Regions from separate parts of the Paenibacillus sp. cl6col genome, predicted to be linked through region 2. Evidence: riboswitches for the same ligand, from Rfam matches in the RefSeq annotation. Region 2 holds a riboswitch; each other region holds the start of a gene.
The links. A riboswitch is a leader RNA that binds a small molecule or an ion and turns the genes downstream of it on or off. The one in region 2 is predicted to bind cyclic di-AMP.
Positions count from the first base shown of each region.

Region 1: it holds a riboswitch for cyclic di-AMP, as region 2 does, so the genes downstream of both, BLS15_RS06520 (3D domain-containing protein) here and BLS15_RS21565 (CAP domain-containing protein) in region 2, are expected to answer to the same signal.
Region 3: it holds a riboswitch for cyclic di-AMP, as region 2 does, so the genes downstream of both, BLS15_RS20320 (hypothetical protein) here and BLS15_RS21565 (CAP domain-containing protein) in region 2, are expected to answer to the same signal.

Region 1 is NZ_FNAZ01000002.1:515,078-523,400, forward strand. Features, by position in the region: gene BLS15_RS06495 (response regulator) at 1-40, shown strand, start outside; gene BLS15_RS06500 (HAMP domain-containing sensor histidine kinase) at 87-1,928, shown strand; gene BLS15_RS06505 (transporter substrate-binding domain-containing protein) at 2,113-2,898, shown strand; gene BLS15_RS06510 (amino acid ABC transporter permease) at 3,051-3,707, shown strand; gene BLS15_RS06515 (amino acid ABC transporter ATP-binding protein) at 3,700-4,422, shown strand; cyclic di-AMP (ydaO/yuaA leader) riboswitch at 4,682-4,850, shown strand; gene BLS15_RS06520 (3D domain-containing protein) at 4,860-5,570, shown strand; gene BLS15_RS06525 (polysaccharide deacetylase family protein) at 5,656-6,828, opposite strand; gene BLS15_RS06530 (dihydroorotate dehydrogenase electron transfer subunit) at 7,222-7,923, shown strand; gene BLS15_RS06535 (dihydroorotate dehydrogenase) at 7,904-8,323, shown strand, end outside.
Region 2 is NZ_FNAZ01000009.1:69,600-77,922, reverse strand. Features, by position in the region: gene BLS15_RS21595 (PASTA domain-containing protein) at 1-160, opposite strand, end outside; gene BLS15_RS21590 (NAD(P)H-dependent flavin oxidoreductase) at 513-1,682, opposite strand; gene BLS15_RS21585 (FeoA family protein) at 2,225-2,479, shown strand; gene BLS15_RS21580 (FeoB small GTPase domain-containing protein) at 2,476-3,210, shown strand; gene BLS15_RS21575 (nucleoside recognition domain-containing protein) at 3,188-4,591, shown strand; gene BLS15_RS21570 (DUF2785 domain-containing protein) at 4,822-5,655, shown strand; gene BLS15_RS21565 (CAP domain-containing protein) at 5,776-6,618, opposite strand; cyclic di-AMP (ydaO/yuaA leader) riboswitch at 6,625-6,754, opposite strand; gene dhaK (dihydroxyacetone kinase subunit DhaK) at 6,926-8,323, opposite strand, start outside.
Region 3 is NZ_FNAZ01000008.1:93,013-101,335, reverse strand. Features, by position in the region: gene rfbB (dTDP-glucose 4,6-dehydratase) at 1-276, shown strand, start outside; gene BLS15_RS20355 (GT-D fold domain-containing protein) at 342-1,460, shown strand; gene BLS15_RS20350 (glycosyltransferase family 2 protein) at 1,523-2,905, shown strand; gene BLS15_RS20345 (hypothetical protein) at 2,953-3,240, shown strand; gene BLS15_RS20340 (alpha-helical endospore appendage domain-containing protein) at 3,264-3,608, shown strand; gene BLS15_RS20335 (hypothetical protein) at 3,608-3,913, shown strand; gene BLS15_RS20330 (hypothetical protein) at 3,906-4,205, shown strand; gene BLS15_RS20325 (hypothetical protein) at 4,399-4,791, opposite strand; cyclic di-AMP (ydaO/yuaA leader) riboswitch at 5,168-5,357, shown strand; gene BLS15_RS20320 (hypothetical protein) at 5,428-5,835, shown strand; cyclic di-AMP (ydaO/yuaA leader) riboswitch at 5,850-6,027, shown strand; gene kdpF (K(+)-transporting ATPase subunit F) at 6,328-6,408, shown strand; gene kdpA (potassium-transporting ATPase subunit KdpA) at 6,472-8,142, shown strand; gene kdpB (potassium-transporting ATPase subunit KdpB) at 8,237-8,323, shown strand, end outside.

The sequences.
Region 1 (8,323 bases), on a different contig from region 2:
CTTAGAAGAACTGCGCGCGTACATATCATCCAGACTGTAACGGGCTACGATATCTTGTCTTTGACAATTGTTAATCGGAGGATGTTATGTTCAGAACGATACATAGCCAACTAAGCGCCCGGGTAGTGACGACACTAGTGGCTGCGTTGGCCATAATTTTTTCATTTTCGTATGAAGCTGTTCGTTCGATTATTGAGACGAGCATGCAGAACAATTATTTGAATCAAGTTAAGATGGCCGCTCACGATGTTGAAGCGGCCATTCGTCACCACAAGCTAATGGTGGAGACGTATGCGAGGGTCATTCAGGGCATATTCGACACATCTGGGCGAATCAAGGCTGAAGTGAATCAATTGACAGAATGGTATGCATTTCAACCGAAGGACCTCGTATTCGGGTACTGGTTCACCATGCAGACTGGTTCGAAATGGAAGGAGAAATTTACATCCTGGTTTGGTCATGATGAATCCGGTCTGCTCCGTAATTTCAATAAACAAGAACATGTGGACGAGTCACTGCCTCAGTATCGAGATGACCCGCAATACGACTATTATCATGGTTCAGTGAAGAAGAATGGAACCTATTTGACAGCACCATACATTGATCCTTATGTAAACCTACCGATGATATCCGTCAGCACGCCTGTATACGACTCAGGAGGCACACTGCTCGGTGTGACCGGAGTTGATATACGGTTTGGCGATTTGAAGCAGTTAGCAAACAAGCTAAGTGTACACCCCAGCAGCAAGATTCTACTTACTTCCCTACAAGGCAATTTATTATACGACCCAGATGAAGAACGAACGATTTATGACAATATATACACCAATCTTAATGAAGATACAGCGACTTTATTACGCAAAGTAAATGACTCTAAGGAGTCTATTATCATTGATGACTATCGTGGGAACTCCATGTATATATTCTCAATTCCGCTTGAGGAGACGAACTGGAGAGCAATCATTATGCTGCCTGCGGGAGTTATTAGCAACGTGTTGCTCTACGTATGGGTCGTAACCCTAATTACGATCAGTTTACTTATTATTGTGATTTACTTCCTAATAAACTGGTGGATCCGTCGTTTAATCGTGACTCCACTGCATCATTTAGTCGAGGCGTCTCATCGTATTGCCGGTGGGGATTATGACGTGACAGTGAGAATCGAATCCAATAATGAATTTTGCCAGCTCGGCTCAGATATGAATCGGATGAGTGAGGCGCTGCGTCAGAAGGCACAGATGGAGCAAGAAATGAAGCGTATGAGCGCGCTGCAGGTTGTGGGAGAGATGGCTGCCGCGCTTAGTCATGAAATTCGAAATCCGCTAACGACAATCAAAGGATTTCTGCAGCTGCTTCGCAATAAGCCGGAGCATGCGGATGAGCATGTCTATTTCCGTACGATGATGGAGGAAATTGAGCGGGCGAACACGATCATTACGGAGTATTTGACCTTGGCTAGACATAAATTCGTCCAATTTCGTCCTCATTGCTTGAATGAAATCATTACACAATTATACCCGCTTGTGCAAGCATCAGCGTCGGCTCGCTGCCAGGATATCCGCCTGGACATATCACCAGTTCCTTCTATTGAAATGGATGAGAAAGAGATGAAGCAGCTTCTTCACAATCTCATTCGGAACGGACTTGAAGCGATGAGTGAAAACCAGGTGATGACGATTCGAACTCGTATGAAAGGGGATAGGGTTCTTCTATGTATTGAAGATGAAGGGCCAGGCTTCCCAGCCGAGGTTTTAGCCAGGGCAGGAACTTCTTTTGTCACGACGAAGGAGAAGGGGACAGGACTAGGCTTGTCCATCTGCTACAGTATCGTTGAGCGCCATGAAGGAGACCTTATCATTGAATCAGTGCCAGGTCGCACAGTTATCACAATTAGTCTCCCGCTATTCCGCAAGAAGCAAGAAGGATAGTTTGGATGTTGCCATAATTGACCAATGTATTATAAAATGGAAGAGTTATGCGCTAATATTCTACTTTTAAATCCAATTCCTAAGAAATAATGGTTGTATAACTATGCATCTACGTGTATAATGATGTTACCTCACTAAGAGCGAGCGGGGAATATTACACATATACAGAGCGGGGTTGGAGCAAATGAAATCATTAAAAATTGTTGCAGCATGCACACTCATTCTATCATTATTAGTAGGTTGCGGTGCGAAGGAAGACCGTCTAGCAACTGTACAAGAGAATAAAAAGCTGGTACTCGGCACGAGTGCTGACTATCCACCATTTGAATTCCGTAAAACAATCGACGGCAAGGATCAAATTGTCGGTTTCGATATTGAGATAGCGAAGGAAATTGCGAAGGATTTGGGCGCTGAATTAGAGATTAAGGATACATCACTGTCGTCATTGCCTGAGGAACTGAAGACAGGCAAGATTGACATCGCAATCGCGGGCCTAGATCCAACGCCTGAGCGGGAGAATGCAATGGAATTCTCTACACCTTATTACTTGGCGGAAGCAGGGGTTATTGTACGTGCTGCAGACAAGGATAAGTATAAGTCACCTGAAGATTTGAAGGGCATGAAGATCGGCGTACAGCTTGGCTCAACCTTCGAGGATGTCGTTCAGCAAATCCCTGATGCGAAGAAGGAAATGCTGGATAAGGTGAACGACCTCGTTCTTGCACTGGAGTCGAATCGTTTAGAGGCTGTCGTTGTGGAGAAGCCTGTGGCAGCGGCATTTGCTGCGAATCGCAAGGAAGTCGCTGTCGCGCCTGTGGAATTGAAGCCAGTAAGTGAAGGATATGTAATTGGAGTACGCAAGGGCAGTGTGAAACTGCGTGATGAAGTGAATAAGACGCTTGAACGCTTGAAGCAGCAGGGCAAGCTGGATGAATTCATTACACAAGCGGTACAACTGGCGGAACAATAAGATCAGATGGATTGCATCTATATGCGGTCTATACGGATCTCGATGTGATATGTTCGCTCCTCGTGGGAATTCAACCAGTGAGGAGCTTTTTCTCTTTATATAGAAGAAATGCAGATTAACAGTCGTGATAGATAGGGAAGGGGAAGTTTGTCATGTTCGATTGGTTCGACATGTTATGGACGTATAAATTAGGATTTGTATCCGGTGCTGGCATAACCGTGCTGCTATCCGCGATATCCGTTCTGTTCGGATTACTATTGGGAGTGGCCATTGTCTTGATGAGAATGTCTAAAATAAAGCCGCTTAAATGGTTTGCTGTCACCTATATCGAGGTGTTCCGTGGGACACCTCTGCTTGTACAATTATTCATTATTCATTATGGACTTGCAGAGTATGGCGTAGAATTCAGTGCACTAACATCTGGAGCGATTGCTCTATCCTTAAATAGTGGTGCGTATTTGGCTGAAATCTTCCGTGCCGGCATACAATCGATCGACCACGGTCAATTGGAAGCAGCTCGTTCTCTCGGAATGTCAAAACCAATGGGAATGCGCTTGATCGTACTTCCACAAGCGTTCCGCAATGTTATTCCGGCGATCGGCAACGAATTTATTACGATTATTAAGGAGACTTCAATTGTCAGCACCATCGGGATTGCAGACTTGATGTTTGAGACAAATATCGTTCGTGCCAAAATTTATTCAGCGATGGGACCACTGATTGGAGCAGCGTGTATCTATCTCATTCTAACCTTCACTTTATCGAAAGTGGTGGCACGTTTGGAAAGGAAGTTGAGCGAGCATGATTAAAATTCAAAATTTGCATAAATCGTATGATAAATTGGAGATTTTAAAAGGGGTAAATGTCTCTATTGATCGTGGTGAAGTGGTTGTAGTCATAGGCCCTAGCGGATCCGGAAAGAGTACTCTCCTTCGTTGCATTAATTTGCTGGAAACTCCGACACAAGGGGATATCCGATTCGAGGATCAGTGCATCACTGACAAGTCGCACAACATTAACAAAACACGTGAAAAAATGGGGATGGTATTCCAATCGTTCAACCTATTTCCCCATATGACCGTGCTGCAAAATATTACCCTTGCTCCAATAAAGGTGAGACATGTGCCAGAAGCTGAAGCAAATAAACTAGCAATGGAGCTGCTTGGTAAGGTTGGCTTGGCGGATAAGGCCAAGGCATTCCCTAGACAATTGTCCGGTGGACAGAAGCAGCGTATCGCGATTGCGCGAGCACTTGCTATGCAGCCGCATGTGATGCTGTTCGATGAGCCGACATCAGCGCTTGATCCAGAGATGGTCGGCGAAGTGCTTGAGGTCATGAAATCACTCGCCGGAGAGGGAATGACGATGGTAATCGTAACTCATGAGATGAACTTCGCACGTGAAGTGGGCGATCGTATTTTGTTTATGGATGGCGGCAATATTGTGGAGGAAGGTTCTCCAGACCAATTATTTAACCATCCTAAGCATGCTAGAACGCAGGATTTTCTAAGCAGAGTATTGTAAAGAGGTATTGTAAATATATAGGTGTTCGAATAGGCATCCTTAGGGGGTGCCTATTGTTGTTTGCTGAATTATGTAAGCGTTTTCGTTTACAAATCTGAAATATGTGCTATGATGGAAACAGAAAGATTACAAAAATGTCATCTCTGATTACAAATTTGTTATGAAATAAAAAAAATTTGAAGCTTCAATCCATTGGGGGGCGCGGGTTCCAGAGAGTTACCATCATATTCCTGCGCACAGGTTACAAAATTGTGATATGATGCAATCCGAGCCGAAACGACACACCCGTACGGGGGATTATTGACCGGTGTTCGATATTACGAGAACACCTTGGGGTGAATCGCTTATTCCGCAACTTGGAATGGCGTAGGGGAACTCCTTGACCCGAATCCGACAACTAACCCCGCAGGCTAATGCACAGGAGGAAAACAAAACATATGCGTAAAAGAATTACACTAACGATTACAGCAGCTTTACTTGGACTTGCGTCCATTCTTCAAATTTTGCCGGCACAGGCTGAGCCCTATACGGTAAAAGAAGGAGAAACGTTCTATTCAATTGCTAAGAATTACAACATGAGTGTTGAATCCGTATTGTCGGCAAACCCGACAATTAATCCGAAAAATCTGTATGGTGGACTCTCCATCGAACTTCCAAGCCCTGTTGTTCAAAAGTCGGTATTGGAAGGGATGCCAGTCAATAATGCTTTGGGTGTAGCAAAAAATGACGAACAGGCAGTCAAAACGGCTTCGAATAATCAGAAAGCAGCAGTACAACAAGCTGCTCCTAAAAATGTAGTTCAATTGTCCTCTGGACGTACAGCGACATACAAGAAAACGATAAGCATGCGTGCAACAGCCTACACAGCTCATCCGAGTGAAAATGGCAAATGGGGCGCAGTAGATGCATTGGGTAATGCATTGAAACTAGGTACAGTTGCGGTCGATCCAAAAGTGATTCCGCTTGGTACGAAATTGTATATTACGGGATATGATTTCAAACACTTACCGACAGGCGGTATGGTTGCTGTAGCTACGGATACAGGCGGTGCAATCAAGGGGAAAAAGGTTGACATATTTGTACCGGTAAGCAAGAAGACAGGCAACACATTCGGCGTGCAAGACGTTAAAGTATATGTGTTGAAATAATATCTACTATTATATATAGATGTAGATGAATACTTACAATAGCAATTGAACAACAAGCCTCGCCATTATGGCGGGGCTTGTTTTCTTATTCCTTCTTTTCCTTCTGATCTTGGAGTAGATCAGGCAGGGTGACGAATTCATATTTCCGCTCCCTTAACTGCTGAATAATTGATGGGAGTGCTTTCACGGTTCCATGCAGATACCCATTTTGTGTGCTTCCGCTGGCATGCTGCAATACGATGGAACCTGGGCGTACCCCACGCATCACATTTTGCAAAATACGTGAAGCGGTTAATCCACGCCAATCGTTTGTATCTACATCCCAATTGACGACCATGTATCCATTATCTCCTGCCCAGCGCAATTGCTCTTCGTTGATTTCTCCATATGGCGGACGGAAGTATCGAGGCTTATATCCGGTAGACTGCTCGATAATGCGTTCAGTATCCTTCACCTGGTGTTCAAAAGCTGGAAGCGTCAGCTTTGTCAGCAACGGATGATTGTACGAATGATTACCGATCACATGCCCCTCGCGCACCATCCGCTCGACGAGTCCTGGATAAGCCTTGGCACGAGAGCCAACAAGAAAGAAAGTGGCTCGGATATTGTGCTCCTTCAATATATCCAATACAAGCGGCGTAATGCGGTTATCCGGTGCGTCATCGAAGGTGAGCGCAACTTGTCGTTCTCCATGACGCTGCTTCGCATTCAATTTAAAGATATGTGGGTATTTCAACCGTAGTTCCGCAATCGTGAGATGCTGTTTCTTCATCTTATGCATGCTGGAGCGGGATGATTGTGAAGCTTGCGCCGCAGATTGCGACGGGGTTGATTTCTGCCACTTGTGCTGGCGTTCATTCGAAGAGGAAGAACGCTGCTTCTGCTGGCTAGATTCTGACTCTGCCTGCTGCGACTCCAGTCTCTTCTGACTTTTCTGATTATCACGCTCTTTATGCTCAGCTGATATGGTGAATTTAGGCATCTCAAGATGATCCGATGAAGCTGCATTCTCTTGCTTCCCCTTAGCATGTGGGGAATGCATGTTTACAGAGTCTGCCTTGAAGATACGTGGTACTGGATGAGTGCGATCTTGTCTCCACAGACTGTCTGCTGATGAATGGATCGATTCTGACTGATTTGGCTTGCTTGGTGGAAGATTGGGTATGGGAGGCGTTGCTTCCTGCGAACGATGGAAGCAGCCAGTAATACAGAGCAAACAAAGGGATAATACAGATAAGCAGATTCGACAATGTTGCATAGCGCCATTCCCCCATTCCATAAACAGTTCAATGTTCTTGTTATGTCCTTGGGGTGGTAGAAATATGCCCTTCCACTTACCTAGTACGGTAGGGAAATAATCTCATCGACTATAATTGTTAGGATGTTCACTTGTAACTTCTTGCTAATATTCTGAAAATTTGCGAAACCATTGTCATAATTCATACGCTAATGTGACATGGGTCACAGTGGGATGTCAACCAGAACATGCATAGTAGAAGTGTAAAGGTGAGAAAAGCTTATGCATAGGCCATATAGGCAGCAATCCATAAGGTTGTGAATGTGGGCTTTTCTTACGAGCAGGAATCTGCACATCTCAATAAACGTGAGAAGGATGCAGACTGTCCTTACTCGTGAAAAAAGGAGCATACTTGTGTATACGATTCTTTCCAACGAACGCATCTCTGAAGGCATTTACCTCATGACGGTGGAGGGTCAATTTCAAGCAAGCATGGGTCAATTCTTTATGCTGCGGGCCTGGAATACGGCACCTATTCTGTCTCGTCCAATTAGCATCTGCAATTTGGAGAAGGATAGCATCCAGTTCCTGTACAAGATTGCAGGAGAGGGTACGCGTTTAATTGCACAGCTGCGTGATGGAGACCGTATCCAGCTAGAGGGGCCATTCGGCAATGGCTTCCCGCAAGTGGAGGGACGAACTGCACTTATCGGAGGCGGTATTGGCATTGCACCCTTATTATATACGGCGAAGCAGTTGGATAAACCGGATATCTATCTTGGCTTTCGAGGGCAATCCTATTTAACGGAAGCATACGAACCTTACGCGAATGAGTTGGTTGTCCGTGTAAACGGCAACCTCCTAGATGACGTGGACTTAAGTAAATACGATAATGTGCTGGTGTGTGGTCCATTGGGAATGATGAAGGCAGTTGCCTTGCAAGCAGAAGGCTTGGATACGAAGGTGTATGTATCTTTTGAAAAACGTATGGCCTGCGGAATCGGGGCTTGTTATGTATGCTCAGTAAAGAATAAAAACGGCAACCGCAAAGTATGTGCGGATGGACCTGTATTTTTGGCGGAGGAGGTGGAATGGCATGCGGAACTTAGCTTGTAATGTAGCCGGCATTCCGTTCAACAATCCGATCGTGATGGCATCGGGAACGTTTGGCTTTGGGCAAGAATATGCCAAATTATATGATATTAACAAGCTGGGGGGCATCTCCTGCAAAGGACTCACCCTACATCCACGTCTAGGGAATAACGGAACCCGGGTGTGGGAGACACCAGGCGGCATGATGAATAGTGTTGGGCTTGAGAATCCTGGTATCGATGCATTTTTGGAAGAGGAAATGGAATTCTGGGAAACGATTGAGCCCGTGAAGATTGCCAATCTTGGCGGCAGTAATATAGAAGAATACGTCCTCGGGGCCTTGAAGATAACGAAGGATGCAGAAGAGCGGCGCAAAGCACGTGTTCGGGCTGTTGATATGATAGAATTGAACATTTCATGCCCG
Region 2 (8,323 bases):
CTTTCTTGCATTGCTCAGCCTTATCCAGTCCCTTATTCTCTACCAAATATATAAATACATCTCTCTTAAGTGACAAATCTATGGCTTCATATAAAACTCCATCTGCCAAATGCAAAATTACCTTGCATAATTGATAACGTTCCCCAATGTAAGCACTCATATGTCTTGCTCCTCCGCGATTCATGCTTGGAAGCCCAACGCTGAACGTCGAGCTCTCCTAAGACATTATGAAGCAAATTATGATTTTTTGCAAAACTTGCATTAACGAAACATTGTGCAGCTATTTGCCAATTCCTTATACTATCGCCTACATTGCTTAATCTGGCTCATTTTCGCAAATTTTTCAGATTATTTTCTTCCATCATTTTCATTAACGATTCATCAACATTTCGTCATCAATTTATCGTGATTTATTCGTTGTCTAGTCGTTGATGAATCATTGATTTGACATCGTTTCATCATCGTTCGTCATTGTTTAATCATCATTGTATCACCATCGGTCGCTCTCAATTTTACTTTTGCAACATCTTCACTACATCTCTCCATTGCTTGATCGACTGCTCCATCTTGTCATGTGCCCCTTGAACTTCCCCCATTCGTGCTGCTTGCCCTGCCCATAATGACATATATTGAGGATTATTGGTTCGAGCAGCCGACTGTCTAACGCCTCTCGTAAGTTCATTCATAATTGGATAAGCAGGTATGGAATCGTGATAAGTCTCCAGCCTGCGAATGAGATCATTCCTTATTCCTCTTGCAGGCTTGCCTGAGATTGTCCTCGTAATAACCGTACTGCATTCGTCAGATGCGCGAATGGCCGCTTGATAAGCGGGATGTGCACCACTCTCCTTGCACAGCAGGAAAGCACTCCCTAACTGTGCTGCTTGTGCTCCAAGGGCCATGACCGCCGCTATCCCGCGTCCATCCATTATACCGCCGGCAGCAATGACGGGAACGGATACCTGATCGACAATAAGAGGAACTAACGCCAATGTGCCGATTAGAGATGAATAGGGGTCTCCCACAAATGTTCCGCGATGACCGCCTGCCTCACTGCCTTGAGCCACGATCATATCGATACCTGCAGCTTCAAGCTGTATCGCCTCGGCAACATGTGTTGCTGTTCCTATTAAGATGATGCCAGCTTCACTCAATTGACGAATATAGATCTCATCGAGAATTCCGAATGTAAAGCTGAGAATCGGAACGTTCTCTTCAAGAATGACTTGAATCTGGTTATGAAAAGTTAGCCGATAAGCTGACTCATCAAAGCAGTATGTCTCTTTGCTTCTATCTTTGCTTCCATCTTTGCTTCTATCTTTACTTCTATCTTTACTTCTATCCTCGCTGATTTCTTGACCTTGCTCATTCAGTTGTCTATCGATATTCTGCAAATCTTCCATCACTGCATCCGATATGTGCTGATCAATCCCGGCTGGTTCTGGTATGAATAGATTTACTGCAAAGGGCTTGCTCGTAAGCTGCTTAATTGCCCGAATTGCTTTTCTCATCTGTTCAGGCTGCATGTATCCCGCTCCCAGCGTCCCGAGCCCTCCAGCGCTCGATACAGCCGCTACAAGTTCAGGTGTGGTTGCTCCCCCTGCCATCCCTGCTTGAATAATCGGGTATTGGATGCCAATTCGATGGATTATCGTATTAGACTTATTCAATCTATCACTCACGATTCAATCTTCCCTTCTGCACCAAGGATTCGAAAATCGATCATGCTAATTTCGCACATTTAAGAGAAGCCTTGTCCCACACTGTTATCCTTCGACGAAAGAGATGGAATTTCCTGTATAATGACCATTTTCACTTGTTCTGACTCCGTGCATAATTGATGCATTGACATAATGTGTTTCCCATCAGTGTCATCGTGCGTACAATGTCTATGAATCATAGCAGGGTTTAGAATTGCTGGTGGGATAAGCGTAATCCGTTTACCATCATCACTGTCGAGAAGCGAATCCACGATATTTAGAATGCGATAATGATCAATCCAACTAGAATGATAATTTTCACGGAGAAGATGGCAACGTTTCCACCCTTCACGCATATGATAAATATAAATATTTTTGCATCGGGGAAAGTTTTTGTTGCTCAACAAACATAGTTGACCTATACTAATGAAGTAGCATGAACGGAAAAATCCCGCTTTTTTTTGGGACAAATCTTGCACTGGGCAAACTTTTTAGGACATGGTGAAATCAGGAGAGTGAATCAAATGCATTCAAATGTCGTAACGCTATACAGTGCTGGCACAGGCCAGCATGTACGGTTGAATCGAATCGAAGTTCAAGGAGTACTACGGAGAAGATTACTTGATCTCGGCTTTGTTCCAGGCAATGTGATCGAAGTGCTGCAGCGCAGCCCGCTCGGCGATCCGATCGCATTTCGAGTCAATAATACAACGATAGCGCTTCGCAAGGAAGAAAGCACACTCATGTATGGCGAAATAGTTGGGAGTGATGATCAATGACAGAACAATATACGGTTGCCTTAGCCGGCAATCCAAATACCGGTAAAAGTACCTTGTTCAATTCCCTTACAGGAATGCGACAGCATACGGGAAACTGGGCGGGAAAAACCGTCCTAACAGCAGAAGGCCACTTCAATCATGAAGGTACTTCCTATAAAATGGTCGACCTGCCAGGTACGTATTCGCTCTATTCCAATTCCGCCGACGAGGAAGCCGCTCGGGATTATATTATTTTTGAGAAACCCGATGTGACACTCGTCGTGCTGGACGCGACATCACTGGAGCGGAATTTGAACTTGGCACTGCAAGTGATGGAAATGACCAACCGCGTTGTTGTCTGCATTAACTTGATGGATGAGGCGAAGCGGCTCGGTGTCAAGATCGACATTAATGCGATCGAGAAGAAGCTTGGTGTACCCGCAGTTGCGATCTCTGCACGACACCGTACAGGGATTGATCAAATGATGGAGAAAATTAGGGGCGTAGCTTCCGGCAAGATTGTACCTGCCCCGCTGCTCGTGCAATATAGCGAGGATATAGAAGAGAAAATCGCAGCACTAGAACCGATCATTCTGGAGAAGCTTGGCACAACATTTCCAACAAGATGGATTGCACTTCGTCTGCTTGACGGTGATGAGAGCTTGATCAATTCGATGAGATCCAGATGGAACTCGCCGGTCGCAGATACCGTGAAGGGAGTTGTTTCGTATGGCCACACCGCTTGCCACTAATTCAGAATCATTGGACTCCTTATTGTCCAGAGCACGCACTCTTGCAAGCGGAGAAGCAATTCGGGACGGAATTGTAACGGATATTTATCGTACGACGCGTGATATATGCAGTGCAGCCGTTGTCTATGAAGACAAGAAGAAATTAAAAAGCACATACCGGTTAGACAAGATTCTAACCTCTCCGATCTGGGGCTTTCCGATCATGCTCGCCATCTTGGGTGTTGTATTTTGGTTGACGATTGCTGGAGCGAATGTTCCGTCGGAAATGATATTTTCCTTCTTCGAAGTGATTGAAGGGTACTTAAACACTGCATTTGAAGCGATGAATGCTCCTGCTTGGCTGCATGGCATTCTTGTACTCGGCTTATATCGCGGTACATCATGGGTAATCAGTGTCATGCTGCCGCCAATGGCTATTTTCTTCCCTATTTTCGCGTTACTTGAGAATTTCGGGTATCTGCCTCGAGTTGCATTCAACATGGATCGTCTATTCAAAAAGTCCGGCGGACACGGAAAACAAGCCTTGACGATGTCAATGGGCTTCGGATGCAATGCAGCAGCGATCTTGTCTACACGGATTATCGAATCGCCACGAGAACGCATGCTTGCGATATTAACGAATAACTTCGTACCATGTAACGGCAGATGGCCAACCCTGATTCTGTTGTCATCTCTGTTCATGGCAGCAGGTGTAGCAAGCGGGATGCAGACGATCGTAACGGCAGCTATCGTGATGGGTATGGTTATGATTGGGATTGTTGTCACCTTGACCGTATCTTGGGTCATGTCCAAAACAGCACTGCGCGGTGTGCCCACACATTATACGCTTGAACTTCCACCGTACCGCAGACCGCAAGTCTGGAAGACGATTTTATTGTCATCGCGTGATAAATCGCTTAACGTATTGACTCGCGCTGTCGTTATTGCGGCACCAGCCGGCGTTCTGACTTGGATTCTTGGCAACGTATTTGTCGGTGGCGACAGCATATTGAATCATATGGCTTCATTCTTCGACCCATTCGCTCACGCTATTGGCTTAGATGGATTCATCGTTATGGCATTCCTGCTCGGCTTGCCTGCGAACGAGGTTGTCCTTCCTATCTTGCTAATGGGCTACTTGTCCTCTGGGGCAATGGTTGATGCAGATGGAATGGAGAACATCAAGGAAATCTTCCTGCAGCATGGATGGACATGGTTGACTGCATTGAATATGATGCTGTTCTCCTTGCTCCACTACCCTTGCGGAACGACACTATTCAACATTTATAAAGAAACGAAGAGTGCAAAATGGACAGTATTGTCTGCCGTTATCCCACTCGGAATTGCTATAGCTGTCACCTTCGCCACGGCTCAGCTCGCAAGAGCCTTCGGCTGGGTATAAATTTATCGCCCGCCCCCTTAACGATTATGTTCAGGGGGTTTCTTATTCATTCCCTCCTTACTTGCTAACTATACCGTATTGCTAGAAACCATGATTTCGTTCGTTACTACCATTCGTCTACATATACATTTCTTTCCTATCATGTTAAAATGATCATCTCATTCTTTTTATGATTATTCATTAGCGAATACAAATACCTAAACAAACCTTTAATGGGGGGGATTCATTTCATGGACAAGCAGCAGCTGCACTCGATCGTGGAGCATCAATATAAACCACCAACAGAAATCGAACAATATGAAGCCGTACAACAAGTAGTCAGCCTACTTGGCTCTACAGATCCTGAATTGAGGGATGATCTTGCATATGGGATATTGTATGAATGGCTTATTACACAAAAAATCCTGACCGCTGGACAACTAACAGAGCTTCTTCATCAGACGTTATCAGACCAAATGCTTTTCAAAGGAATTGGGACTGCTGAGAACGATTCGGTCTTCCAACGTACATTCTCCGCCCTCTTACTCGCACTGCTTCTGAAGCGTGATGAACAACAGCCTTATATAAGCAAGCCTTTATATGAACACATTGCGAAGCGAGTTGTTGATTATTGCATGCAGGAGAACGATTATCGCGATTATGTAGAAGTTAAAGGATGGGCTCATTCTCCAGCTCACATCGCAGATGTCATGGCTGCTTGTGTACGCAGTCCACACATTGGCCCAGAGGAATGCAAGAAGCTTCTCAGTGCCATTGAGCACATGCTTCTTCATGCGAATCATATCTTGCGAACAGAGGAAGATGAACGCATGGCGACAGCCGTCGTGTCAATGCTTGAGCTTAATAAGTTGTCGTTCACGTCCTATTGCGCGTGGCTTATGCAGGCTGAGCTGCCCAATGAAGACAAAGTGATTTATCGCTGTAGACGCATAAATGTTAAAAATTTTGCTCGATCTGTATGGTTGCGTGCAGCAATGAGAGAATTCATCGATCCAACAACAGAATGGCACAATTGGTATAACATTGAAAAGAAACTGAATCCGGTCTTCAACAGAGACATATAAGATCAACTTCATTTCTGTTAATTTCCTCGTTATTCTCTTGTAGAGCGCCTGATTAAATACAAAAAAAAGAACCTGCACTTACCTGCAGGTTCTTGATGTGATATCTACATACTTAACTCGTTAGCCTGTAAATGATTGTACCCACACGCCATTGTAGTATGCAACACCGATGGAGGTGAAGCTGGAGTTCAGGATGTTCTTACGGTGTCCATCGCTGTTCATCCATGCGTTCATTACTTCTTGCGGATTACGTTGGCCTTTGGCAATGTTCTCGCCAGCAGTATTGAAATTGACACCTTGTGCTCTCATCAGATCAAATGGGGAGCCAAGTGTTGGAGATTGATGGTCAAAGTAGTTGTTATCGTTCATGTCTTTCGCCTTGATCATCGCAACTTTGTTCAATTGTGCATCGGATTTCAATGGCTGCAAACCAGCATTCGCACGTTCTTGGTTCACCAAATCGATAACTTGGCTAGCGAAGTCACTGTTCGCATTGTTGTTGTCTTGCGGCGCAGTTGGTTTATTGTCACCAGGTGTTACTGGTTTTTCAGCTTCTGGCTTGTTTACTTCTGGTTTGTTAACCTCAGGCTTTTCAACTTCAGGTTTCTCGATTTCTGGCTTCTCTACCTCAGGTTTGTTTGCTTCTGGCTTTTCAACTTCTGGTTTATTTACTTCCGGCTTGTCCACCTCTGGCTTTTGAACGGGAGGCGGAACGATTGGCTTATTCCCAATCTCTTTTTGAATGGCTTCCATCCATTTGGACAAGATTTGCTTCAATTCCGAGTTATCTTGGAATACTTTATCAAAGTCCATATTCATACCCAGGTTTGAACAATTCGAGTTCATCATTGGATTCGGCTGTTGCACTGGGCTAACGGGTGCTGCCATAGCAGAGTTCACCGCCATAACCGGTGCCAATGCAATCGCACTTGTAATTACAACTTTCTTAAATGTCTTCTTCATCCTGTACATCTCTCCCTTTGCAGCCTGCGAGGTTAGCTGTCGGGTTCGGGTTAAAGTGGACTCCCCTGTCGCTATACGACTTCACCCCAATGAATCGGTTCCCCCGCGCTCTGATGAGCTTCGGCTTGTTTTGTGGTACGTTTCCGATCCTAACACGGATAATACAGGAGATCATTTCAAATATATTGTAATTAATTATAATATCTTCCAAACGAAAAGAACCGGAGTATGCTAGACTGCACTCCGGTTCTACTTTTCTAGTATTCCATTTGGTCGGAAATTGATCTAATCCTAATCCGCTCGCTTCTTACTTGATCACTTGGGACAACGCTGTGAAAATCACGCCAAGCGCATAGGCACCAGCATCAGGATAGCCAAGACTCCGTTCGCCAACCGTACCCGCTCTTCCCATACGAGCTACTATTGTCTCTGTATACTTTGCACCTTGAACAGCAGCCTCTGCCGCTTTCACAGAAGCAGTCTTCACGTCATCGCCCTCAGACGCACTCTGTACCCACGCATCTGCAAATGGAGCCAACGCATCGACAAGTGTCTTATCCCCAACTACAGCTCCTCTTCCGAATGAGCGCTCGCCCGTGTCTTGAATGCCTTTAACAACTGCTTGCATCATTTGTGCAAATTCAGAAACGGTCAATTCTACGCGTTCGCCCGCGAACTTGCTGGCAGCACGGAATGCTGAACCCCAGATTGGGCCGGAAGCGCCGCCGCAATGCTCCATAATAACTAACGAGCAAGCATGGAGGAAGCTGCCCATGTTGTCTGAATGATGTTCAATGATGTCATGCCATTCTCTCTTCAATTGCTTGAAGCCCTTCGCCACACTCATACCGAAGTCGCCATCACCTGCATGTGAATCCAACTCGCAGAATGGAACCTCATTTTCAATGATGATTTCGCTCATCTTGTCTGTTAGATAGATCAGGTTATTAACCGTGAACACATTATGTTCGACCTTCGAGAAGGCCTCGTCCGTCTCTACTGTGAAGGATACCTCGTTGCTCGCAGTTCCTGCTTCGGACATCTCCTCAGGATGGATTGGTTCAAATGAACCACTCACCTGCAGCGCTGGCGTATTGCAGCTTGCTTCAAGATAATGCTTAAGCTGTTCATCCAAGCGGATAATCGACACCGACGCGCCAGCCATATCGATACTTGTCATGTAGTTGCCTACGAATACTTTGACAAGAGTAATTTGTTGTGCATGAATCTCCCGAACTACAGCGTTCGCCAGCAAGTACAATTCTTGCAGCGGAGATCCGCCAAATCCGTTAATCAACACGGCTAGCTCCTGCTTAGAGCCTGCTGTAATCTTCATGTCACGGAACAAATCCGCAACCATTTTCTTCGCCAGTTCGTTAGCAGAAGCGATCTTCTCTCGACGAATGCCAGGCTCCCCATGAATTCCTACGCCGTACTCGATCTCATCGTCATTCAACTGGAACGTTGGTGTTCCTTTTGCTGGAACTGTGCATGAGGTAAGCGCGAATCCAATACTTCTTGTGTTGTCGATCGCGTGCTGAGCAATCGCCTTCACTTCTGCAAGCTCCAAGCCCTCTTCAGCGGCCGCACCTGCAATTTTATGAACGAGCACTGTGCCTGCAACACCTCTGCGGCCAACCGTGTATAGACTGTCCTCTACAGCTATATCGTCGTCCACTTTGACATAATCGACCTGAATTCCGTC
Region 3 (8,323 bases), on a different contig from region 2:
TATAACATTGGCGGGCATAATGAGCGTACGAATATTGACATCGTGAAGATGATTCTTCAAGTGCTGGATAAACCGGAATCACTCATTTCCTTTACCTCAGATCGTCCTGGACACGACAAGCGTTATGCCATCGACCCAGCAAAAAGTGAGCGTGAGCTGGAATGGCGCCCAACCGTCAATCTGGAGCAAGGGATGCAGGAAACGATCGATTGGTACGTATCCAACCGAACTTGGTGGGAGAGGGTTCGCACCGGCGCTTATTTAGGCGCACACTGATTCAGGCTTCAGGCATATAGGCTTTATAGGCAGATAACTGCATGATGACAAGGGAAGGTGAAGGCATGAGTACGACTGTGGGCCGCAAGAGGCCGCTGCTTATTCTAACTACAGCTTCTATTCGTACTCCACGCAAAAGAAAGCGTCGCCCGCTTGGCAAGCGATTGCGAACAAAGAATGGTCGAGCGGGCAGTCTGAGACGCAAAGGGGCGCGAAGAGGGTTACGGAAAAAGGGGGTTCTGAGATCGAGGCTATCGAGGCTATCGAAGCTACCGAAGCAGTCGAGGCTGCCGAAGCTAGGAAAAAGCGACCCTGTTATTCATCAATTCATTCCGACCATCCCCAATCTGGAGGATGAGAAGCGGCTTAGCTTTGAAGATGGATACCGTCATGGAAGGTATGAGGGAGGCGAGTTGATTCTGGCGAATTTATTGCCTGAGAATACGTATCTCCCTGATATATCCGTAGAAGACGTCATCACTGCAGGCTTCGAACAGTTCCGGCATCAGTTGCAGTCGTTCATAGAACCGGAGGCAGTATGCGCAGAGCTTCATAAGGCGCTGGAAGAGCGAAGACCGATGTCCCTTGTCCGACTTGGTGATGGAGAGATGTTCGCCTTGGCACATGATAAAGTCGTTTCGACTGAACTCGTGCGGAGACATGGCGATTTCCTGGCCTATGCAGGACTTGAAATTCCTGATCATAATTGTCGGGAACAATTGGCTGAAGCTGTGCGCAAAGCGTCATTTGTCGGTGTACCTACCTTCCGTTCTCCGAATTTCCATGGCCTCCTCTTGCCGGTGCTTCGTGCACATGGCTTACACATGGGTGATATGAGGCTGACCGTTTCGACAGTGAATTACGCTATTGCATTGCAGGGACACCTTTATGGCTTGCTTAGAAGGCGCCGCGTATTGACTGTGGGCAATGCCGCCGTGGGATTAGCATCCATGTTGAGGAAGCGAGGAATTACAGTAACCGGTACAATTGCTCCTGTTCGGGGGACAACGGATATCCCACGCATTCTAGATGAGGTGTCCCGATATGAATTTGATATCGCTTTGGTAGCGGCAGGAATTCCAGCGGTCATCCTGGCACAGCAAATAGCAGAGCGATACAACAAAGTGGCCATTGATTTCGGCCATTTAGCGAATAAGATCGCGGATGGAGTCATTGCAATATGAAGTTGAGATTGGATTCGGTAGTGTGAACTTGCATTAAGGGGAAGGGGAGGTGTGACACGTTTATGACTCGACATCGTCGGCCGGTACTGCAGAAGACGCGGAGGGCAGGAGCTCGAACATCAAACAGCACACACCAGCTATCAGGGAAGGGCAAGGGTGACCGGAGGCAAGACCGATTCGATCATGGTTATTCGTTAGGTTATGTCAGAGGCTTTCAGGCAGGTCAAGAACGGTATGGCACCCCATTCGACGGAACGAGCATCATTTTACCTGTTTATAATCAACGGAATCAGTTGGAGCAGTGCTTGGACAGTATTTTCTCGAATACGGACAGACCGATCGAAGTGATCGTTGTTGATGATGCCTCCACCGATGATACGCTGGCCTATCTGCAAAGGCTTAGCGGACAGATTAGATATCACAGCCATGAGACCAATCGAGGTCTGGCAAGTGCAATCAATACTGGATTGATGATGTCCAAAGGCAGCACGATATGCATATTGAACAGTGATACGCTCGTAACGCCGAAGTGGTTGTCCGGTATGCTGAATTGCTTACACAGCAACATAGAATTTGGTATGGTTGGATCAGTGTCGAACCGTGTTGACGGCGAACAGCAGATACCTGTGCCTTACGAACATGTCCAAGATATGTATGACTTTGCTGCTGAATATAATATCCCAGATGCAAGCCGGTGGCATAGCACAGATCGTTTGTTCCATGTGTGCCGCCTTATGCGCCGCAGCACATTTGAAGCGAATGGATACTTTGATGAGCGATTTGAGAATAGCGGATTTGCAGATGAAGATTATCATTTGCGCATGCGGCTGCTAGGGCTCAAGCTTATCGTATCGAGGGACGTATTTATCCATCGCTCGTTCCAAGCAAGCCTGCAGGAGCAGGGCGGTCACACTCAATCTAGTCAGGATAAGCATGCGGCTTTCTTTCAAGAGAAGTGGGGCAATGCTTATGATTGGCTTCAGCGTATTCGTACGCAGCATGGGATGCTTGCGGGCCGGCAATGTCAGGCATTTTATCCGTCTCAGGTGGCAGTTACTGGACTAAACGATGCAAATTATTGGATTGAAAATGGGGCAAAACGTCCTGTTCAAGGGGAGTTGCGTATCCCGATTGTAAGGGTAAGTCAGCTTGAATTGCGAGGCTGGCCAACAGGAGTACCAATTGAGGCTGCTGCGGTTGCGGAGAAATGGAGTAAACAGCATGCAACAGAGGGAAAGATTCCTGACGGTGCTGTATTTAAAACGGAACTAGGAAAGTATTATCGTCGTGAGGGTGAAGCATGCAGAGAGCTTGTTAGTGATCATGCGCTGAACCGCTGGGGATTCGCTGATAAGGTAGCAATCCGTACGGAACAAGAGAGAAGCAACCTTACGGAACAGTTGCCAATTATGGCGCACCCGGTCATTCATTCCTATCACATTTGAGGAATTGAAGAGTGGAAGTTAGGCCTTGTGCTTGGGAGGGGAGAATATTGCAACATTTCATCACGGACATGATTGGTCAAATGTCATATACACAGCGGCATATGGCGCGCGTGCTTGACGCAGAGCGGCAAGTAGCGGTTCGCATGGCGCAAATCGTGCATGCACTGCCGGATGTTGACCCTCAATTCGGGGGGGAGAACGATTATAAGGAATACTCCCAGGCATTAACGAAAAGTATCGTAGCTTATCTGAACGGAATCGCCGAGCTAGAGGAAGCGATGGCGGAACAGCTGCAGCATGTGTTGAAGGAGATTTCGGATGATACAGAGGAATAATGCGCATGCAAGGGGGGATCTGCATGAATAGAGAACAGTCCTATCACGTCATTCTGGAGGCTATGGCCAAGATGCAGGGCAATGTAGCGAAGATCCTAGAAGCTAAAGCAGTAGAGGCCGAGAAGATGCGCAACTGGACGTTGAATCATATGACAGAGCATTCGTTCACGAATCATCGGGAACAGATTGTCGAACCTCTTGACGTGCATGCGCAAGTGGTTGAAGTAATCGAGAGTTTGACGAAGCTGCAAGTCAGTCTGTCCCACAATATGAAGGTACTGCTCCGGCGTGAGGAATCCGAGGGTTACGGGGATAGCCTCGGAGGGGGCATGTTGAATGGGGAGTTCGGAATAGGAGACAAAATGTAATGGCTGCAGCGCACGAGGAGCAGCAGGTGCAGATTGAAATGATCAAGGCTATTGTGCAGAGCCAATCCGCATTGGCACGTATGTTGAATCAAATGGCTGACCTCACAGCACATTCAGAAGCTGCAACGAAATTGCTCAAGGACAATATTCGTCTGTTGTCCATGTATCAGCTTGCACTATGCGGCATGGTCACAGGTTTTCAGACCCGTATTCGCAAGACAGGCACAGCTGCGCCTCCATGGCTGCATCCGGATTGTCAATTCGAGGAGATGAGAGTGGAGGAGGGAGAAGTTGCAAGTGAATAAGCTGAAGCGAGCACGGAGATCCCGGCGGCAAATAGGACAGCAGAAGTTGGTTAGCGGCATTGGATCAACGGGAAGCGTAAGGAAAGCGGGCAAGCAGGTTCCGCAACGGAAATCGCAACGCCGTCTTCAGGTTGTGAAGCAGCCCGATCGTCGGCGTACAACGAAGCAATTTGCCTCAACACATTCGACTCATCATCGCATTCAGCATCCTGCATATCAAGATGGATATCGGGTGGGGTATGCGAAAGGATATGAAGATGCACATCAACTGTCCTATGCCAATCAAGCATAACGAAGTGAACAGTCTGACACTTGCATGGGCAAGAGGAGGGCTGTTTTTTAATGGCTATCGAGTGATAGGATTCGGGCAAGAAGGAACTTGAACAAGTATCACGTTTGGGTAAACGGGGTAGAACGATGCGCAGTTGTATGCCTGCGCATCGTCAGAAACTTGATTATCGATTACAGCTCTCTATAAATTGGTTTCAAGGGGAGAGACATAGCTTCCTGCTTGAATGTGGCTCCAGTTGTATGACGTCAAGCGTGGTTCCGCCTACCAGGGGTAGATCGAGCCACATGCGCATAACGCTTACTCCCCATGCACGAGGAATGATCGTATCCCACATGATTCCACGCTGCTGCACTTCCCATTGGGAGATCGCCTTGTGAGCTCGTAGACGAGTGCTGCCGCTATAGTTGTGTTCCGTACTGTCGAGTAGCTGTTCACGCGGTTGAAGTCGAATATAAACAAGGTCGGAAGCAAGATGAACGTCCATCTCTTCTGGTTGAAAGATTCTGTCTCCATGCTGCTCGCTCCATTTTCCCCAGTGTTCAGATAGCTTGTGACTTAGTAATTGTGCAAGTTCTAGGTCTTGCATATCGTGCCTCCTCTCGATGAGATGCAATATCTGCCGTGCAGATCGAAATCGATTGCAAGCAGCGTCTCAGTTGTTGTGCGTATCCTACCTTTTGGAATAGAGATTGTAAATAGAATCCAATCCAGGAAATCCAAACAAATGGTCAAACAAAGCGTTTACATACAGGTATTTATTTAAATTTCTTTGTTTTTCTCATGAAATCATCGCCGCATAAGCAAAGTTGAGAAATTGCGAGGTAATGATGCTGTAATGGGAGATAAGATGGGATTAGTTGATCACAATTGCCCGGAAATGGAGAAATTATGGTTTTCATTTCATTTACAGCAGGAGGGGGAAAGGCGTAAGATTCAGTTCAGCAACAACAACGTTATCCGTTGCGTCTCAATCGCTGAATTCCGCAGGAAGCGGAAGCGGGGGAACCAATCAAGTGAATGGAGCTGAGTGGACAGTCAGCAGCCACCGTTCGCATGGGGTGAATCCGGCACAGGATTACTGTCCTGGCTGGTAGGGCGACTCTTCGCGCCCGAATCCGTCAGCTAACCTCGTAAGCGTACGGGAGAGGCGCGCCTGATCATATGGCGACGCACCTCTTTCTTGCAAGTAGGGCTTCGGACAGATGAACAGGAGGAACTGGATATGTACGATGCGGACCGGGTCATTACAGTGTTCGCAGGCTGTGAGACGGGGATTGAATTCATACGTCAGTTGAAAGGAGCAGGATATTCGGTGGCGGGAATTGCCCATAATGGGCGATTGGCAAAGCGATTGGAAGGTATTGGCGTTCATTCCATATGCCGAATCAATACGACGGAGCCGAAGGCGTGGGCCGTCCCTCATGTCCCGATTGGCCGAATCTATGTGTTTGAACAGAGCTTTGCGCTTTCCTGCCGGCTGCTTCAAATATGCCGGCAATGGACGACGGATCCGATCACAATCGTGACGAAGCGTCATCATCCGCAGTCGATCTACCGATTGCTTGGTGCAAATTACGTCATTTATACGCAATCGGATCAAGTTTCATTTTTACTATCAGATATCATCTAATTTATCCATATAGGCAATGCTCACCGCTGAATCCCATTCATGGGAACGGGGGAACCAATGTTAGTGCGCCAGCTGTACATCTGCAGTTCGCGCAAGGGGTGAATCCGGCACAGGAATCCGTTCCTGGCTGGTAGGGCGACTCTTCGCGCCCGAATCCGTCAGCTAACCTCGTAAGCGTCCAAGGAGGCAGCCTTTATTTCGTCGTGGAACATTACGCGCACGTTTATTTGACGACGCGCGAAAAAAGCCACACGGAAAGGGTCCCTCTTTCCGTGTGGCTTTTTGTGTTGCCTGCGCGTTCCTACAGAGCGAGAAGTCTTGGTAGGAGCGGGATCGCGGCAGCATTGCCTGGAGAGATGAGAACCTTATTCAGGAGGAGGAAGGGACTATGTTTGATGCAGTCATGATGATTCTTCTCGCACTGCTTGGACTAAGCGTAATGGGCATTCTCCATTGGTGCAAGGCGGAAGTGGATGAACGGGGTGATCGCTCATGATGATCGTGTTATTCACCTTGATTACGGCGCTGTTCATTTATTTGTTATATGCCTTAGTCAAGCCGGAACGATTTTAGTTTGGGCAGAGTGATTGTTGATATTTGTACATTAGAGAAGGGTGGAACGGAACAATGAGTGCAATCGAATGGATCGCCATTGGAATTACCTTATTGCTTGCCTTGGCGATAGCGCGTCCGATCGGAATATATATGGCAGGGGTGTTTGATAATAGCGGAGCTCCAAGACCGTTGGACCTTGTATTTGGTCCGATAGATCGTTTTTTATTTAAGTGTTTCGGCATTAAGGATCAATCGCAAAGCTGGAAGGCATACGCCTTTACAGCAGTTGCCACGAACGTGCTAATGATTGTGGTGACGTATGCAATATTCCGCCTTCAAGGGGTATTGCCGTTGAATCCGAATGGCATTCCTGGCATGGAACCGGGAGTAGCATTCAATACGGCGATCAGCTTCATGGCGAATACGAACTTGCAGCACTATAGCGGTGAAAGTGGACTGTCTCCGCTGTCACAAATGACGGGCATTATTTTCTTGATGTTTACGTCACCTGCTACTGCGCTTGCGGCAGTAATGGCGATTATTCGCGGTTTGACTGGCAAGCCGCTCGGCAACTTCTTGGCAGACCTTGTGCGTTCGATTACGCGCATTTTCCTGCCTATTGCGATCGCTGCCAGTGTACTGTTCATCTGGAATGGGGTTCCGCAATCCTTAAGTCCAATGGAAAGTGCAGTAACCGTTGAAGGAGCAGAGCAGCACATTCCGCTCGGCCCTGTAGGAGCTATGATGTCGATTAAGGAGCTTGGCAACAATGGCGGCGGCCACTTTGGAGCGAACTCCGCACATCCATACGAGAATCCGAACGGTGTGACGAATTTAATTCATATTTTACTCATGCTGATGCTGTGCACGGGGCTGCCGTTTGCCTACAGCCGCATGGTCGGCAACAAGAAGGAAGGGCGAGTGCTGTTCGTCTCCATGGCGATCTTGTTCCTCATTATGCTCGGATCATCGCTTACGGCCGAACATATGGGCAATCCTGTGCTGAACGCAGCAGGATTAAGTGGAACAGGCAGCATGGAAGGGAAGGAAGTGCGCATTGGCGTTGTGCAATCGTCACTGTATTCGGTCGTTACGACTGCATCGGAGACGGGCGGAGTCAATAATATGCATGACACGCTGACACCACTCGGTGGCTTGATCCCGATGGCGAATATGATGCTGAATACCGTATTCGGCGGCGTCGGTGCTGGATTTATGAACGTGCTGCTGTACGTCATGATCGCCGTATTCCTATCCGGTCTCATGGTCGGACGGACACCTGAATTTTTGGGCCGCAAGCTGGAAAGTAAGGAGATGAAACTGCTGGCGGTTACCTTGCTGGTGCATCCGATATTGATTCTAGTACCGACTGCAATTGCAGTTGCTACACAGGCGGACACCCTGTCCAATCCAGGATTCCACGGATTGTCGCAAGCATTATATGAGTTTACATCATCTGCGGCGAACAATGGATCCGGGTTTGAAGGGTTGGGAGATGCAACGCCGTTTTGGAACATTTCCACAGGTATTGTCATGTTCTTAGGGCGCTACGTATCGCTCGTTACGCTCCTTGCCGTAGCAGGATCGATGGCGAAGAAGCAGCCAATTCCGAACACAAGTGGTACGTTCCAGACGAATACGGCGCTGTTCGGTATCGTATTTGTCGGCACAGTACTTATTGTGGGTGCTCTGACGTTCTTCCCGGTAGTCGTGCTCGGTCCGGTCGCAGAACATCTGACGTTGTGGAAATAAGGGGGAACGGAAAATGAAGACGGAAAAACAGATGAAAACACCTGCGCCATTTGAACCGGCGCGTACGCATACACATCAAGACAAGGAACGGAGCATGTTCCAAGGCAGCTTAATGCGGGCAGCATCGATCGATGCGCTGCGGAAGTTCGATCCGCGTCAGATGGTTAAAAACCCGATGATG